DNA from 4 places in the Filimonas lacunae genome. Region 1 is predicted to be linked to each of the others. Evidence: riboswitches for the same ligand, from Rfam matches in the RefSeq annotation. Region 1 holds a riboswitch; each other region holds the start of a gene.

The links. A riboswitch is a leader RNA that binds a small molecule or an ion and turns the genes downstream of it on or off. The one in region 1 is predicted to bind thiamine pyrophosphate.
Region 2: another riboswitch for thiamine pyrophosphate. It lies ahead of FLA_RS20800 (TonB-dependent receptor); the one in region 1 lies ahead of FLA_RS21240 (HAD family hydrolase).
Region 3: another riboswitch for thiamine pyrophosphate. It lies ahead of pnuC (nicotinamide riboside transporter PnuC); the one in region 1 lies ahead of FLA_RS21240 (HAD family hydrolase).
Region 4: another riboswitch for thiamine pyrophosphate. It lies ahead of thiM (hydroxyethylthiazole kinase); the one in region 1 lies ahead of FLA_RS21240 (HAD family hydrolase).

The regions. Positions count from the first base shown of each region.
Region 1 is NZ_AP017422.1:5,394,928-5,399,398, reverse strand. It holds gene FLA_RS21245 (MFS transporter) at 1-923, shown strand, start outside; gene FLA_RS21240 (HAD family hydrolase) at 920-1,570, opposite strand; TPP riboswitch at 1,673-1,771, opposite strand; gene FLA_RS21235 (hypothetical protein) at 2,002-2,235, shown strand; gene FLA_RS21230 (TonB-dependent receptor) at 2,448-4,471, shown strand, end outside.
Region 2 is NZ_AP017422.1:5,288,428-5,292,898, reverse strand. It holds gene FLA_RS20800 (TonB-dependent receptor) at 1-1,698, opposite strand, end outside; TPP riboswitch at 1,779-1,885, opposite strand; gene FLA_RS20795 (head GIN domain-containing protein) at 1,990-2,718, shown strand; tRNA gene FLA_RS20790 (tRNA-Met) at 2,780-2,851, shown strand; tRNA gene FLA_RS20785 (tRNA-Met) at 3,104-3,175, shown strand; gene FLA_RS20780 (hypothetical protein) at 3,229-4,341, opposite strand; tRNA gene FLA_RS20775 (tRNA-Met) at 4,470-4,471, shown strand, end outside.
Region 3 is NZ_AP017422.1:6,847,479-6,851,949, reverse strand. It holds gene FLA_RS26995 (CHAT domain-containing protein) at 1-1,467, shown strand, start outside; gene pnuC (nicotinamide riboside transporter PnuC) at 1,494-2,150, opposite strand; TPP riboswitch at 2,138-2,241, opposite strand; gene FLA_RS26985 (YccF domain-containing protein) at 2,325-2,693, shown strand; gene FLA_RS26980 (DEAD/DEAH box helicase) at 2,786-4,471, shown strand, end outside.
Region 4 is NZ_AP017422.1:1,345,804-1,350,274, forward strand. It holds gene FLA_RS05585 (YceI family protein) at 40-609, shown strand; gene FLA_RS05590 (YceI family protein) at 694-1,224, shown strand; gene FLA_RS05595 (hypothetical protein) at 1,254-1,661, shown strand; TPP riboswitch at 1,798-1,892, shown strand; gene thiM (hydroxyethylthiazole kinase) at 1,945-2,760, shown strand; gene thiE (thiamine phosphate synthase) at 2,747-3,382, shown strand; gene thiD (bifunctional hydroxymethylpyrimidine kinase/phosphomethylpyrimidine kinase) at 3,460-4,293, shown strand; gene FLA_RS05615 (TenA family protein) at 4,280-4,471, shown strand, end outside.

The DNA of each region.
Region 1 (4,471 bases):
TGTTTGTTGTTTTTACTTTTAGTACGGCATGGGTAGCAAATGCGCATCAAATGATTTTGTTACGGCTGTTAACGGGCATCAGTGCTGCCGGTATAGCGCCTACCACCATTAGCTGGATCAGCGATCGCTTTCCTTATAAAGAAAGGGGATATGCGTTAGGTGTGTTCTTTGGTTGTATGGCAGGAGGAACGGCTTTAGGCTCTAGTACCGGGGCGTTGTTGGCTGGTGTAGTGGGATGGAGAGTGTTGTTTGTGGTTGTTGCATTTGCCGGGTGTATGGTATTGTTGTTGAATGTGTATTACCGGCGTCGCATTTTTCTGCAGGTGCCCCGCCTTTCGCAACAAACCTCCCTGGTAGCCACTTTCAGAGAAATACTATCCACGTCAAGAGCAAGGGGTACTTACTTTTTCGTTTTTGAGAATGGATTGTTTCATAGCGGGGTGTTTGCCTGGTTAGGGGTTTATTTCTATCACTATTTTCATTTAAATGAGCGCGAGATTGGATTGGCGCTTCTAGGGTATGGCATACCGGGTTTGTTATTGGGTTCTGTGCTCGGGCGTATGGCAGATAGAATAGGTAGAAAGAAAGTGATTCCGGCAGGTATTCTGTTAGGGGGCTGCGTTGTTATTGCTTTAAGCTGTATCCCGCCGTTGTTTATTGCATGCGTACTTGTTACTTTATTATCGTTCAGCTTTGATCTTACCCATCCGTCATTAGCAGTGATTGTAACCTCTTTTAATAGTAAAAATGCAGGTGGCTCTACCGGGCTATTTGCTTTTTTTCTTTTTGCCGGATATGGTTTTGGAAGTTTGCTGTTTAGTTTATTGGTTTCGGCAGGGTTTGTTGAAACACTGCGTGTATTTGGTGTAATGGCGGTGCTGGCATCTTTGGCAGCAAGGATGTTTTTTAAAAACGAGCATTAAAGCCAACCTTCCATGGGATAACAGTGTAACATGCCATCTGCTATGTCAAAGGCGGTTGCACTGTTGCCATTGGAAAAACCTATCACTGTCATCCCCGCCTTTTTTCCTGCCTGTATGCCATGGTACGAGTCTTCAATCACTACACATTCTTCCGGCAGTACCTGTAGCTTCCTGGCTGTGGTAAGATATACATCGGGGTGTGGCTTACTGTTGGCTTCCTGTTCTGCAGAAGATACCACATCAAACAAATGCGCTATCCCGGCACGCTCCAGGCATAAGGGAATAAAGAAAGCCGGCGAATTGGTGGCCAGGCCGATTTTGAAACCTTTTGATTTTAAATGTTGTATAAATTCTCTGATATATGCAATTTCGCAATCAGTAGTTTTTATCAGCTCCATTACTCTGGCTATTACCATTTGTTCTACTTCTTTAACAGCCACATGTGCCCAGGGGTATTTTGCAAACCAGAACAGCGACGCTTCCGTCATTGTCATGGTGCGGGTTAGCTGGCAGTCTTCCTCCGTCATGGTTACGCCCAGTGAAGTAAAAACTTCGCGTTCTGCTGTTGACCAGAATCCTTCACTGTCAATAACAACTCCGTCCATATCAAAAATCACCGCCTTCTTGTTGTAAAAGAGTTCTTTCATTGCGTACTGTATAAAACCGGGAGATGATAACAGCCTATATTATATACGCTGTGTTTAATATATGTGCTTCAGGAGAAAACGAAACAAACGGGAGGTTGATAACTGGTTCCGGTTGCTTTTCCCTTCGTCGGTATTAACCGCATCAGGTTCAAAGAGTTTTTCTCAATTCTGCTGTTTGGCAGAATACCCCTAAAGCACTACAAAGATAACTGGCCGGCTACCTGAAAAACGTGATTTTGTACAATAATTTCCGGATATGGGTATTGTGCCCTAGTTTTGCTGCACTTTATTAACAGTATTTGCGACATCTTTCTGTTATATTACTCCTGGTAGCTTTTCTTGCACAATGTTTTTGCAAGACGTTTATCGTTGCAGATTACTATGTAAATACGGCGGCCTTTGCACAGAATTGTGAAAACAAGGCCAAACCGATGATGCATTGTAATGGTAAATGCCAGATGATGAAAAAGCTGAAACAGCAGGAGAATAAAGAAAAACAAAACACCGGGCAGAAAGGCGAGAATAAAACAGAGGTGTTATCCAGGCAATCTTACTTCGCTAGCGTAGAGTATACTCAATCATCCTTTTCACAAAGCTTCTTTACCCGGAACAACAACCTGGTAAAAGACATGGCTGCCGAAATCTTCCATCCGCCTGCAGCATAGCCTGCCTTCTTTTCAACAGCACATGGGGTGTATCATGCACATGCCGTAATAGCGGTATCTGTTCTGTTATATCTGTAGCTGTATTCATTATTCCCACTTTCATTTTATCGTTCCAGGCTGGTATGCCTTTTATCTGTATCACTCTATAGTGATGTACGGATAGGGATAGGTGTGTCCGGCTGGTGCATTCAACTGTATTTAAAAAAAAAAGGATGAAAAAGATATTGGCATTCGTGTGCACCATATTCCTGTTTGCCTATGGGCATGCGCAAAAGGCAGGAATGTTTACGGGTAAAGTATATGATGCATTGAGTAAAGAACCTGTGGCGGGCGCCGTAATTACCGGGGTAGACACACAAACGGTTATTACTGATGTAAACGGCAGTTTTACTATTTACACCAACGGTACCACTTTAACCGTTTCGTGTATGGGTTTTGAGAAAAGGACAATTAACGCTGGCAATACCTCATTAGCGGTGGCATTAAAACCATCGGACAAACAATTACAGCAGGTGGTGGTAAGCGCCAACCGCACTGCCGAAAAAAGGAACGAGGTGCCTGTAGCCATTGCAGTCATCAGCAAACAAACTATTGAAGACACCAAAGCGCAGCGTTTAGATCAGCTGCTAAACAAGGTGAGTGGTGTGTTTATGGTAAACCTGGGTAACGAGCAGCACGAAATGAGCATCCGTCAGCCCATGACCACCAAAAGCGTTTTCCTGTATATGGAAGATGGCATACCTATTCGCACCACCGGCGTGTATAACCACAATGCGTTACTGGAAATGAACATGGCAGCAGCTAAAAGCATAGAGGTGATTAAAGGGCCTTCTTCTGCCTTGTATGGTGCAGAAGCTATTGCGGGCGCTGTCAATATTATCACACAATCTGCTCCTGCGTATACGGCTGGTACTGTAAGCGCACAAATGAACAACAAAGGATATAAAAGAACCGATGCACAAATAGGTACCTCTATTGGCAAATGGGGCATTATGGCCAGTGGTTATTATGCCAACAGAACCGATGGGCCTATTGAGTTCAGCAATTTTCATAAGTCTATTGTATCGCTGCGTACAGACTATCGCGCCAGTGATAAGCTTACCTGGGCCAATACTTTTACCTACATGGATTATAACTCTGATATGACCGGCACGCTGGACAGTATCAAGTTTGCGCAGAAAAACCTGAGTTCGCAACAATCGTTCACCTACCGTAAAGTATATGCGTTGCGTTACAAGTCTATGCTCAATTATCAATGGAAGCAGGGTAGTGCCAGCAATGTTTCTTTCCTGTTCCGTGATAACTCGGTAAAGCAAAATCCTTCTTATTCTATTGGCACTACTACTGATGCTACCCGTTTTCGCGGACAGATTAATGAAAACGCTTTTCGTACGTTTGCTTTGTTCCTGCAACACACACAGCAATTCCATTGGTTGCATAGCAAGTTGATTGCAGGCGCCAGCGTGGATGTAAGCCCGCAGCGTTACAAGGCGCAGTTTATTTCTATTCATAAAGATGTGGCTTCTGGCAAGTATGATAGCTATTCTACCAACACGCCCGATTCTTTGCTGAGCAATTATACTACTGGTATCACCAATTATGCCGCGTATGTAGATTATGAAGTAAGTCCCATGCGTAATGTGAAACTGGTGGGTGCTGTCCGTTACGATGCTTTCCGGTATAACTATACCAACAAGCTGCCGGTAAGTACTACTTCTGGCGCGGCTTCTACTATTAACAACTACAGTAGAATAGCGCCTAAATTAGGGGTAACGTACAATACGCGTTATATAGGCTTTTACGGCAACTACAGCCAGGGCTATGTACCGCCTCAGTTGACTGAGCTGTATAGCGGGACAGTGAATGCCCCTTACCTGCAACCACAAACTTTTTATAACTATGAAGTGGGTGGCTGGATTTCGTTACTGGGCAATAAACTGTATGCCGATTGGAGTGTGTACCTGATGAATGGCAGCAATGAAATTATATCTGTAAAGCAGCCGGATAATACCTACGTGAACCAGAATACGGGCAAAACAAGGCATAAAGGTATAGAGTACGGGATTACCTATCGCCCCGTTGCAGATGTAGCTGTAAGGTTGAGTGCTACTAATGCCAAACACACTTTTGTAGAAAACGTAGTAAAGGGCGTGGATTATAGCGGTAAGGAAATGAGTGCTGCACCACGGTTTACGGGTAATGCAGAAATTACCTACAAGCCTCATTTTATAAGAGG
Region 2 (4,471 bases), 110 kb from region 1:
AGGCTGTTGAACCTGTTGTGCTTCAAAATCGGTACGGTTGGGCTCTTTATTCGCTAAAGCATAGCTGAAATAAGCGTTCCAGCCATTACGGTTGTAGCTGATGCCTGCTTTGGGATTAATGAAGTTGAAGTTGCGCTTGATAAATAAACCAGGATTACTTTCAAAGCCATCTATATTGTATTGTACGTGTCTGTATTGAAGGTCTCCAAATAGGCTCCAGTTACGGTTGAGCTGGTGAAGCCATTTGGCGTACGCATTCATATCTGTTTTACGGGCAGTAAGATAATAATATTGATAATCTTTAGGAATGCCCATGTTGGCCCAGATGATGTTGCCATAGTGCTTGCCATCGTAAATAGTCCAGCTACCACCAAAGGTTATTTCATTACTAGGTTGCTTGTATTGCAATGAGAAGGTTTGTCCATAAAAGTAGTTGTTCAGCCACAAGTCTCTTACCAGGTCGGTAGAATCGTAAGAGGTGCCATTGAGCACTACGTTTGGTAAGCCATAATCGGCATAAAACTGGTTGGCTACATACTCTTCATAATAGCCTTTACCCCTGGTTAAGAAAGATGCTATGTTCAGAGTCCAGTCGTTGCCCAAAGCCTGGTTCACAAATAACTGGTAGTGATCCTGCTGGTAGTTATCGGTTTGGTTGTCGTAAGGAGTTCCGGGTTTGTCCAGGCCGGCAGGGTTATAGGTTCTGTTGCCGGTTGCCAGTATATAATCTGGTACACCATACCAGGCCTGGTAGGTTTTTTCTTTGCCGGTAATAAGATTAAAACGTACGGATGTGTTTTTGCTTACATAAGCTCCGGTAAGGTATAGTGCTTTCAGATCGGAAGATGCTCTGTCTATATATCCATCACTTTGTAAACGACTGATACGTGCATCTACTGTAAAGTGATCGTTAATAAGGCCTGTACCTGCTTTAATAGTATTTTTCCAGGTATTGAACGAGCCAAAGCTGTTATTGCTTTCGGCATACGGCTTTTCACTGAACTCGTTGGTGGCTATGTTAAGGGTGGCTCCGAAAGCACCGGCGCCATTGGTAGAGGTACCTACACCCCGTTGTATCTGAATGCTGCTGGCAGAAGATGCCAGATCGGGAAGGTCTACAAAAAAGCTACCCTGACTTTCCGCATCGTTGTAAGGGATACCGTTTAATGTTACGTTAATGCGAGAGCCATCGGTGCCCCTGATGCGCATGGCAGTATAACCAACACCATTACCTGCGTCTGAGTTGACAATCACGGAAGGCGTTTGATTGAGCAGGAAAGGTAAGTCCTGCCCCAGGTTTTGTTTAGCGATGTCTGCTTTATCAATATTGGTTTTAGTAAAAGGAGCTTTGTCGGATGCCCGGATAGCGCGAACTTCCAGTGGAGCTAACATGTAGTCCAGCTCTTCCAGCGTAAGTGTAAGGCTTGAAGCGCCCTGCTGTAAAGTAACGGACTGCTTCACTGTTTTTTTACCTACCGCTTCCAGCGTCAGGTCGTAATTGCCGGTTTCACCTGGTGTAAATACAATATCTCCGCTATTGTTGCTGATGATGGTCCACTTTTTACCCTCTTTGCTGAAAGTAGCGTTGATGCCTGCCAGTGGCTGGTGTTGCTGGCTGTTTACTTTTAAGTTTAGAGTTTGTGCTTGGGTAAAAACGGCTGCCAATACAGCGGTTAATGTTCCCAGAAAATGCTTCATGTTCCTGTTAGTTTACTTGCGTTAAATAAATGAGGAACAGAGAAATAGTACTGGCAGAGGAAAGAGGGCACACATATACACAAAAGAAAGCTGGCCTTTCCCTTCGCAGGCATTACCCTGTTCAGGTTCTACGGGTATTATCTCAGCCTTTTGCCTGTTACAGCGCAAAGCACCCCGAGGAATATTGTTTCCGGTGTTAGACCCGGAATAACGCTGCAAATTAAACACAGAAAATTTAAATTCACTGTAACATTATTTTTTTACAGCCGTTACACGTATAAATTCGTTGATATGAAATTGAAGTTAGTAGCCCTTTTAGGAATATTCTGCCTGGTGGCAGGTTGCGATATCACTGCCCAGGAAACGATAGTGCACGATGCCAATGCCCAGGTGCGTACTGTAGGCGCTTTTACAGGCGTGGAAGTGGGCGGGGCCATGGTGGTATATATATCACAGGGAAAAACACAGGCAGTGGCTGTAAGCGCCAGTGATGAAAAATATGTGGCCAAGATTAAAACAGAGGTAAAGAATGGTGTTTTATATATTCATCCGGAGTCTGGTGCGTGGAATGGCTGGAACTGGGGTAATAAAAATATTAAAGCCTATGTAACTGTTACTGAATTAAACAATCTGGAAGTGAATGGCGCTTCAACGGTGCAGGTAAGTGGAAGCATTCATGTGAAACAGCTGAATATGGAAGTTTCCGGTGCCAGTTCATTTAAAGGTGCATTAGCCGGTTCCTCCATTAACCTGGAAGCTACAGGGGCATCCAGTGTTACTGTATCTGGTAGTGTGGATGTGTTCAATGTAGAAGCCAGTGGCGCCAGCAGTGTAAAAGGCTACGACTTAACTACTGCCACCTGCAATGCAGAAGCTTCCGGTGCATCGGGCATCAGCATTACTGTAACTAAAGAATTAAGTGCAGAAGCCAGTGGTGCTAGCAGCATAGGATATAAGGGTAGCGCGGTTGCTAAAAACATTGAAACAAGCGGCGCTTCTTCTATAAAGAGAAAAGATTGATAAACAAAGTATTAAAAGATTTGGCGGGTGTACTAATTGCTCCTACATTTGCAATCCAAATCGCGAAGTAGAGCAGCGGTAGCTCGTCGGGCTCATAACCCGAAGGTCAGAGGTTCGATCCCTCTCTTCGCAACTTCTGAAAGGTCTCATTCGAGACCTTTTTTCGTTTATGTATTATCCTTGGAATTAATAGTAAAGTATATCTGGTCATGTATGTGGTTTATATACTTGATCCGGCTATTCTGCTCCACAAGTTTTACACGGTCCCTGATAAAATTTATGAATCGACAACACTTCTTCGTTAGGATAAGCACAAGCTAAAATTCTTAAAAAAATAATTTCTTCTTGTTTATATCAGTAATAGTTCTACATTCGCTGTCCAAATCGCGAAGTAGAGCAGCGGTAGCTCGTCGGGCTCATAACCCGAAGGTCAGAGGTTCGATCCCTCTCTTCGCAACTTAATAAATAAAAAAGGCTTCATTTTGAAGCCTTTTTTATTTTCTTTAATCTTTACTTCGTTGATTCGAGTGCTTTAATTCTCTCTTTCATTTCCTGCATGTCTTTATTTTGCTGGATAATATACAGCGTAAGCTCTTCTATTTTTTTTAGCAGCAATACTTGGTTGGTACCTAAATCAATACCGCCTGTCTCTACTTCAGCAGCAGTAGGAATTTCAGGTAAATGTTTATTCTGCTGAATATATGTTTCTACCTGGCTCAGAGACTTTAAAGGATAAGAGGAGTCAAATACATAGTCCGCCCAATCTTTTAATGTTACTTTTATTTTTTGAGAAGTAATAGTGCCTTTTACTGCTAGTTCACTTTGGGGAGCCACAGTACCAATGCCAACTCTTCCAGCATAAGCACCTGTTAAGCCAATATACATGCTGGTTGATGCTCCTTGATAATTTTGAAAATAAAATCCATTATCACTGCTCGAATTATTGGCTCTGTAAGCTCCATTAATGGCATCCTGGTAAAAGCCTTGTACTCCGCTTCCTATAACTGCATAATCAAAACGGCTGGTACCACTTACATCCAGCTTGTAGGCAGGCATAGAAGTGCCAATGCCAACATTGCCAGAAGGTTTTAAAAACATTTGTGAGGTATGACCACCCGAGGCAAATAAGACATCACCTACATCATTTCTTATTCCCAGGTCATTGATTCCATTGATAGTATTAATGAACATGGTACCATCTCCAAAATGTTGGGTTTTGTTATTAAAACCTATTCTTGTTTGAAAATCTGCTGTTCCATTAACAGACAACCTGCTAACAGGCGATGCGGTGCCTATTCCAACAAAACCATTGCCATCAATGGTAAGCCTTTCTGTTGTGTTTGTCCATAAGCTTAAAGGGTTATTACTACGTTGTATGATTCTAAAGCCCTGAGCATTGGTGTTATAAGCATTTACCTGAACCGGCTGCAGACCATTAGAATTCATATTGATAAAATCTGTCGTCAGGGTCATATTGATAGAAGTTGTGGTGCTGTTGCCTCGTTCCATTACAGTTTGTAAAGTTTCTGGATCTGAGGAGGAGGGCTGGGTAGACGACTGTGCAGACAATGTTTTACAGATGAATAAGGCTGCTGATAATAAAATGATGTGTTGTTTTTTCATTTTTTAGGATTGAGTATTGAAAATGTAAATGCAAGCTACTCTCTAATAAAACCTTAGATAACTATTTTCTCAAAAAACTAATTTCTTCTTGTTTATATGAATAATAGTTCTACATTTGCAATCCAAATCG
Region 3 (4,471 bases), 1.5 Mb from region 1:
GAAGCTACCGGCAACCGTGTATATGCTAACCAGTTGCTACAGATAACAGAATTGTCAAAAGCGCAGGTATTGCTGGAAGAAAGGTTAAGCCGTAAAGCTGGCACATCCTTATTGGCAACAGGCGATTCTGTACAGCGTAAACAGCGGCAGTTGCAACAAGCCATTACGTATTACCGGCATGAATTATTAGCATCCGGCAATAACGCAAACATGCAAAAGCTGCTGGAGCAAACGGAATACCAGCTTGCATTATTACAAAAAGAACATCGCGAAACTATACAACAAACAGATGCGTTGCAACAACAGTTGCCGGTAACCACCTTGCTGGCTGCTATTCCCCAAAATGTGGTTGCGCTTGTTTTTTATGAAGGAGCCAACCAGCATTATTTGATAGAAGCCACTACAACAGGTATAGGAGCAATACATAGGGTAAGCAACCAGGTATTGCTAAGCGATTCTATTGTACAGTTTATGCAGCATTGGTTTGCCCGCGGCCCTGGGGCCATGTTCAACGCGCCTGAAACATTTTATCATCATTGCGCATTTATATATCAGGCGGTATTTGCTAACTACACCTGGAAAAAAGGCCTGCGTTACCTGCTTGTGGCGGATGGCGCGTTTAATTACCTGCCTTTTGATGCGCTGGTAACTGCTGACAGGTTTAGTAACAATTACAGCCAGTGGCCTTATTTGTACAAACAGGCAGTTATTTCCAAAGCCTATTCGCTGCAAACATGGTACTCCCAGCAAAACATGGTATATCACCAAGGAGGGCTTAGTGGTTTTTTTGTAGGCATCAATCAGCAACAAAGCCGGGTGATGCTGGATAACCGAAAGGAGTATGATATGCTGAGCAATGAAGTTAAAGGCCGGTATTTTCTCGACTCACTGGCAACTTACCCCACATTTGTAAACGAGATAGCAAAGGCGGCTGTATTGCATGTGAGCATGCATACTTCTGCACAGCCAGAACCGATGTTGCAATTGTACGACGCGCCTTTTTTTCTTTCCGATTTGCAATTTACCCGGTTTAATCCTGCCATAGTGGTGTTAAGTGCCTGTGGCACTGCAGAAGGTGTTTTGCTCAAAGGTGAAGGCGTCAACAGCCTGGAAAGAGGTTTTATAGCAGCAGGTGCCGGTGGCGTGCTGGGTAGTTTGTGGAATGTGAACGACAACACTGCTGTGGAGTTATCGGCCTTGTTTTATAAACAACTGGCCCGGCAACCCGATGCAGCAATGGCGCTGTATGCCGCAAGAAAAGAGTGGCTGTTACTGCATAATGATAACGCTGTTTTGCAACTGCCTTACTACTGGGCCACTTTTGAATATAGCGGTCACCTGCAACCTGTGCGCCTGCAAAGTGCCTGGCTATGGTATTATGTGTTGGCTTGCGTAGCAGTTGTTACAGGTGTATTATCTGCAACAGGCTACGTGTTCTATAAAAAGCGAAAAGCAATGTCCGTTTAGCAGGTTACCTGATATTATAGCAACAGTTAGGCGGATGCTGTTTTCTTGCTAAAAGTGCCGCCGTCGTTGTTGTTACCCTGCCGGGGACCGGCAATCTTTTTCCAGTCGAAATAGCCCGATATAGCTACCACAAACAGAAAAATGGTAAGACATGCCATTAAAGGCAACTCTTTGTGAAACAATAAGGGAACCGCAAACAGGTTAGATACATTCAAAAGTATCCAGTTTTCTACCTTGCGTTTAGCCAGCAGCCACATACCTGCCCATGCAGTGCAGCTAACCCAGGCATCCCAGACAGGGGTGGTAGAAGGGGTGAAATATTTAAGTGCGCTGAACAGGAACAGCCAGCCCACACCTATAATCAATGCAGTGATTTCCCATTCTTTTTTGCTGGTGTAACTAACCGGGATAGGCGATGTGTTGCGTTTTTTAATCCAGTATACCCAGCCGTAAATACTCATAATAAGGTAGTAGGCGTTTAACAACGACTCTGCATACAGCTTTACGCTAAACATTAACCAGGTGGTAATAATGGTGCTGATAATACCCGCCGGGTATAGCAGGATGTTGTTTTTACGGGCTAATAAAACTTCGGTAACTCCAAAAGCTACAGCAATCCATTCCGGAAAGCTCGTGTTCTGTACCTGCTCCGCAAAGAGCGATATCCAATGTTGTAAATTCATGTACTTCCTCCGCAGGCATTACCCTGTTCAGGTTCAACGGGTTTATCTCAGCCATAGCTGTTTGGCAACTATAGCACCCCGGGTTAATAATAAACTTGTTCGAAGCACAAAATTAAGTAATTACCGGCAAGCATTTTTTTGTAACTTTTCCTTTTACTCAAACGTAAAGGGATCATGAATGTGATTGGTAACCTTATCTGGCTAATTTTCGGTGGCTTTTTAGCTGCGATAGGCTATTTAGTGGGTGGATTGGTGCTGTGCTGTACCATTATCGGTATTCCCTTTGGCATCCAGTGCTTTAAGCTGGCAGGTTTGGTGCTATGGCCATTTGGCCGGCAGGTGACCAGTAATTCTGATTCTAACGGCTGTTTATCCTCCTTATTTAATATTATCTGGATTTTATGCGGCGGCTGGTACACGGCGCTGATGCACCTGTTTTTTGGTTTGCTGCTGTTTATCACCATCATAGGTATTCCGTTTGCCCGCCAGCATTTTAAACTGCTGGAAATTTCCATGATGCCCTTTGGCAAGCGGGTAGTGTAGTTTTTTGCAGGTACTGCACTTTTTTGTTTTGGTAACAGCCCCTAACTTGCGCCTGAAGGTACAGATTGTATATTTTTTTACTTGGTGTAAGCATGAATACTCCCCTTATTGATCGCTCTTCGCTGGCAGTTGTTGAAAACGAGAACTATGAAATTGGTTTTCTGTTTAACATGACAACTCCTAAACATATTGGTTTTCAACTGGAGCCGGTGGTAATAAGGCAGCAAAAGGGGCGTAAAAGCTTTAGCCGGTTGTTTATGGATAATAACGAGCATTGGGCTTATCTGAACCCCTTACCGGAAGAACTGTTTTACCTGTTATTCCATTTTTCCGACGGCCGTTTGTTCGAATTTATGGTAAACAGCGGCAGCACCTACCTGAAAAATCATGCACAGCCCTGGTTAATGCTCAACGACAAGGATATTTTGCGTTTGCGTAACCATTACCTGGACCTGCTGCACCAGGTATGGCCCTATTTGCTGGAAAACGGTAATTTATACGTGCTGAAAGAAGGCAATTTCAGCGATGTCAACATCAAGCCTTTACAGGTAAGTGAGCATTTTGTAGAAATTCATTTTACTGCTGCTAAAGATGCCGCTTCCATTACCATACAAATGAACGTACAAACAGTACGTGACAAAGCGCCTAACCGCGTGTTCCTGTTTAAATCTCTTTTCTTTTTAATAGACGATATTCTGCACCTGCCATCCAGTGCCGGCGATGTAAGCGTGCTGGACATGTTTAAAAAAGGCGAACTGCGCTTTCCGGTGCGCGACAGGCAGGAGGTTACCAACTCCTTCCTCATACCGCTGCAACAGCAATACCCGCTGGAATGTAAAGAAGGGCTGCAGTTTGAAGTAGTGCATACCGAACCGCAAACCCGCATTGCATTAAGCGAGTTTAACGGCCAGTACCTGATGTTGCAGCCCCAGTTTATGTATGATGACGTGTTGATCGACTACGATGAAGAGACAGATTTTTTTCATGAAAAGAATGAGGTGCTGTATGTGATCAGGCGCAACAAAACGCTGGAAAAAAACACCTACGAGCATTTGCGCAACCTGCACGCCAAATTTAAAAACCAGCGTAACAATCGTTACTACTATGTGCCTTTTGATGAGGTGATGAAGGGCAACTGGTTTATTAAAATGAACCAGCAATTGCAGGATGCCGGATACACTGTATATGGCCTGCAGGACTTAAAACGCTTTAAATACAATACCAATACTCCCCGGTTCGAGATCATTGCCAAAAGCACTATCGACTGGTTTGATCTGAAAATCAAGGCCTACTGGGGCGACCAGGAGGTGGGCATGAAGGATATTCGCAAAGCCATCTTAAACAGGCAGGATACCATTTTACTAAAAGATGGTACACTGGGTGTAATACCGCATGAGTGGTTTGATAAATACGGTATGCTGTTTAAAGTGGGTAACGAAGCTGATGGAAAACTACAACTGAACAAGCTGCACTATTCTGTGCTGGACGAGTTACAGGAGCAGCTGGCCGATAAGAAGCTGCAAAAAGAAATAGAAGAAAAGAAAAGACGCTTACTGCAATGCAACGAGCTGGAAACGCAAGCCCCTTCCACTGCTTTACAGGCAAGTTTACGTCCTTACCAGCTGGCTGGATTTCAGTGGATGCAAAGCCTGGATCAACTGGGCTGGGGTGGATGTCTGGCAGATGATATGGGCCTGGGTAAAACCTTGCAAACCATCACATTCATCCAATACCTGAAAGAGAAATATCCCGGCAGCACGCAGCTGGTAGTATGTCCT
Region 4 (4,471 bases), 3.8 Mb from region 1:
CGGCATTTAAGCAATCCATAAAAGAACAAAACAAGAAGTATGAAAAAAATTGCAGTTGCACTTTCTACCCTGCTTATTTCAGCAGCGTCTTTTGCACAAACATGGAGCGTTGATAAAGCGCATTCAAGATTAGGTTTTGGTATTACCCACATGACTATTTCTCAGTTTGAAGGTAACTTCAAAAGCTTTGAAGCTTCTATCACTTCTTCTAAAGAAGATTTCTCTGATGCCGTGTTTGAAATTTCTGCAGATGTTAACACCATCAACACCGACATTGAAAAAAGAGACGAGCATGTGAAAAGTGCGGATGTTCTGGATGCAGCTAAATATCCTAAGCTGACTTTCAAAAGCACTTCTTTCAAGAAAGTATCTGGCAAGCAGTACAAACTGGTTGGTGACCTTACTTTCCATGGTGTAACCAAGCCTGTTACTTTAGACGTTGTTTACAATGGTAATGTAACTAACCCAATGAGCAAAAAAACTGTAGCTGGTTTCCGTTTCACCGGCTCTTTCAAACGTTCTGATTTTGGTATTGCCCCAGGTTTTCCTGAAGCTATGTTGAGCGATGAAGTTCAACTGCTGGCTAACGGCGAGTTTACTAAAAACTAATTTATTTTTATAATGAAGCCTTCTTTTATGGTACCCGTTGCCAGAAAAGAAGGCTTTGTTTTTCACCATTAATTTTACGCACTCATGAAAAAGATGCTTTTAACTGCTGGTGCAGTTGTTACACTTGTTGCGATGTTTTCTTTTACTGCTATTCAAAACTGGAACATTGCGGATAAGTATTCTGTAGTTTTTTCTAACTCCAATGTAAACGGCATATTTAAAAAATTAACCGGCACTATTGCGTTTGACGCAGCAAATCCCGCTCAGTCTAAATTTGATATTGCTATTGATGTAGCTTCTATCAACACCGGTAATGCTTTACAAAACAAGCACGCCAAAGAAGCGGAATGGTTTGATGCAACTAAGTATCCCCAAATTAAATTTACCTCTTCTAAAATTGTGAAAAGTGGCGCTGGTTTTACCGCTACCGGTACACTGGAAATAAAAGGAGTGAAGAAAGAAGTTTCCCTGCCATTTACTTTTAAAGCAGCTGGTAATGCAGGCACCTTTGCAGGTTCTTTCAGCATTAACAGAAGTGATTTTAATGTAGGTAAAAAAGGTGGTGAAGTAGATGAGGCGGTTAAAATTGAAGTAACCATCCCGGTTGTTAAGTAATTATCTCCATTCCACGTTAACACTTCAATATGTTTATAAGATCACTATTATTAGGTATTATAGCGGGGTTGCTGGCAGGGGTGGCATCGTGGTTATATCAGAAACAGGTGTACCTCGAAGCTACTGCTACCGATTTTGCTACGGTGGTTAAAACCTCCAATATTTTTATTGGCTCACTGATAGGTGGTTTGCTGGCAGCTGTTGGCTACTGGCTTACTATTAAAATTTTAAAGAGCAAAGGGGAGATTGTATTCAACCTCATTTTTGTGGTACTGTCTTTTGCCAGCATTCTTAAAATTTTATCTTTTTCACTGCCGCCAACATCAGAAGATGATCCGGCGCTGCTGATTGGCCTTACTGTGCCTATGCACTTTTTCCCGGCTTTGGCCTGGTTTACTTTAAAACCTCTTTTTTTCCCGGCTAAAGCTGCTGAATAGCACTATTGCCGGGAAATGGTTGTGAGTTGGTTACCTGTAGCAATTACCGGTTACCAACTTCCAACTTACTACCTGCTTACCTGTTACCTTCCTCCATTTTCATTGTTGCCTGTTTTCAATATTTTCCTATAACTTGCAAGTGCTTTAGGGGTGTCCTGGCAGAGGACTGAGATCATACCCTTGTTACCTGATACGGTTAGTACCGTCGTAGGGAAAAGCTATGATTCTTCCTGTATTCTGCTGCCGTTTGCCCACTCCTTTTATCTCTAAATCTGTGTAAAAAATGATACAACCGCTGCAACTATGGCACAAGGTGTTGGCTGTGCGCAATAATGCCCCGCTGGTGCATAACATTACCAACTATGTAGTAATGAATAATACTGCCAATGCGCTGCTGGCAGTGGGTGCTTCGCCGGTAATGGCCCATGCGCATGAAGAAATGGAAGATATGGTAAACATAGCCGGAGCGTTGGTGGTGAATATCGGCACCCTGGATAGTTATTGGGTAACCAGCATGTTAAAAGCCATCGGGCAGGCGCAACAATTGCAAAAGCCCTGGGTGCTGGACCCCGTAGGTGCGGGCGCTTCCCAATACCGTAACCAGGTGTTACACCAGTTGTTGCAGGCAGGTTCGCCCGCTGTTATCCGGGGTAACGCTTCCGAAATTTTATCACTGGCCAATACCGTTTCTGCTACCAAGGGTGTAGATAGCACCCACAGCAGCGAGCAGGCTTTACAAGCTGCGCAAGCGGTGAGCGCATCTTTTAATACGGTGGTATGTGTATCTGGCGAAACGGATTTCATTGTTTACAACAACACTATTACAGGAGTAAGTAATGGTCATGCTTTAATGACGCGTGTAACCGGCCTGGGCTGTACTGCTTCGGCTATTACCGGCGCTTTTTGTGCAGTGGCCGATGGGCATTATAAAGATGCGGCTATTGCAGCTATGGCAGTAATGGGCGTAGCGGGTGAAATTGCTGCTGCTAAATCAGATGGCCCCGGATCGTTACAAATGCACTTTATTGATGCTTTATATAATTTATCAGAAGAAGCTTTTGTAAACCATGTAAAGCTGAGCACGCATGAATCCTTTTGATTATCATCTGTACCTGGTTACCGACGAAAACGCCTGCCTGGGACGCGATCTGTTATGGGTGGTGGAGGAAGCGGTGAAAGGCGGAGTGGACATTGTACAGTTAAGGGAAAAGCAGATGGACTCAGCGGCTTTTATCACCCGTGCGTGCAGGTTAAAAGCTTTGCTGGATAAATACAATGTTCCCTTAATTATTAATGATAACCTGCCGGTAGCTATTGCGGCTGATGCGCATGGAATACATGTGGGTAACAGTGATATGCCGCCGGTAACAGTACGCAGCAAATGGAATGATACCGCCATTCTTGGCTACTCCATTGAGTATGAAGCACAGTTGGGTACTGCTCATGCAGCCGTTGCAGATTACCTGGCGCTGAGTCCCGTATTTTCTACCACCACTAAAACGGATACAGTTACTGAATGGGGGCTGGAAGGGGTAGCACGCATCCGGCAATTAACAGGTAAACCGCTGGTGGCTATTGGCAATATCTCTGCAGACAATGCAGGCGCCATTATACAAGCGGGGGCAGATTGCCTGGCGGTAGTGTCTGCTATTTGTTCGGCTGCTTCACCTGCCAAAGCTGCGGAAGCATTACGGGAAAAGATCATTCAACATAAATCATAGGCTGTATTCACCCATCAAAGTCAATTGTTTACCAAAGCATTTGACATCCTCAAATGCGTTTATTTCAAACAGATCATATGAATGTATACAAATATGCGCCTGTACTTACCATTGCCGGATCGGATAGTGGTGGTGGTGCCGGCATACAGGCTGATATTAAAACCATCAGTTCGCTGGGGTGCTATGCAGCATCTGCCATTACTGCTGTAACCGTGCAAAATACCCTGGGGGTAAGCGGCATACATGCTATACCGGTTGATATAGTATGTGCACAGGTGAAAGCGGTAATGGATGATATACAACCAGTTGCTATTAAAATAGGGATGGTGCATAGCAAAGAACTGGCACTGGCGTTGGCAGCAACCTTACAGGCTTATCCGCAGGTGCCCATAGTGCTGGACCCTGTAATGATTTCAACCAGCGGGCATAAGCTCATAGAAGACGAAACCATTGCTATACTCAAAGAGCGGTTGTTTCCACTGGCCGCCATCATTACCCCTAACCTGGATGAAGCGGCGGTATTATGCGGGCGAAAACTGGAATCGGTGCGGGATATGGAAGAGGCAGCAGACGAACTTTTACAACATGGCAGCAAAGCTGTATTGTTAAAAGGCGGGCATTTGCCTGGTGAAAAGGTATATGATGTGTATTGCGAAGCAAACGGAATGTTATTGGCGTTGGAAGCGCCCCGTATAGCAAGCAATAATGTGCACGGCACAGGTTGTACTTTGTCGTCGGCAATAGCATCTTACCTGGCTTTGGGTAATACCCTGCTGGAGTCGGTAATGCAGGCGAAGGCTTATATAGCTAAAGCCATTGAAGAAGGGAAGGATGTAGTGGTGGGTAATGGCAGTGGCCCGGTAAATCATTTTTTTGATCCTATCAAATTACAAAAGTATGCAGTGGAGTAAACAGGCCTGGCAGCAAATAACGCCTTTGTTTGAAAAGATTGTTCAGTTACCCTTTAACCAGGAGCTGATGAATGGCAGTTTAACAAAAGACCGTTTTGCCTTTTATATCGGGCAGGATGCGGTGTACCTGGATGCTTTTAGCAAGGTGCTGGCCTTAATAGCAGCACGTGCGCCACGT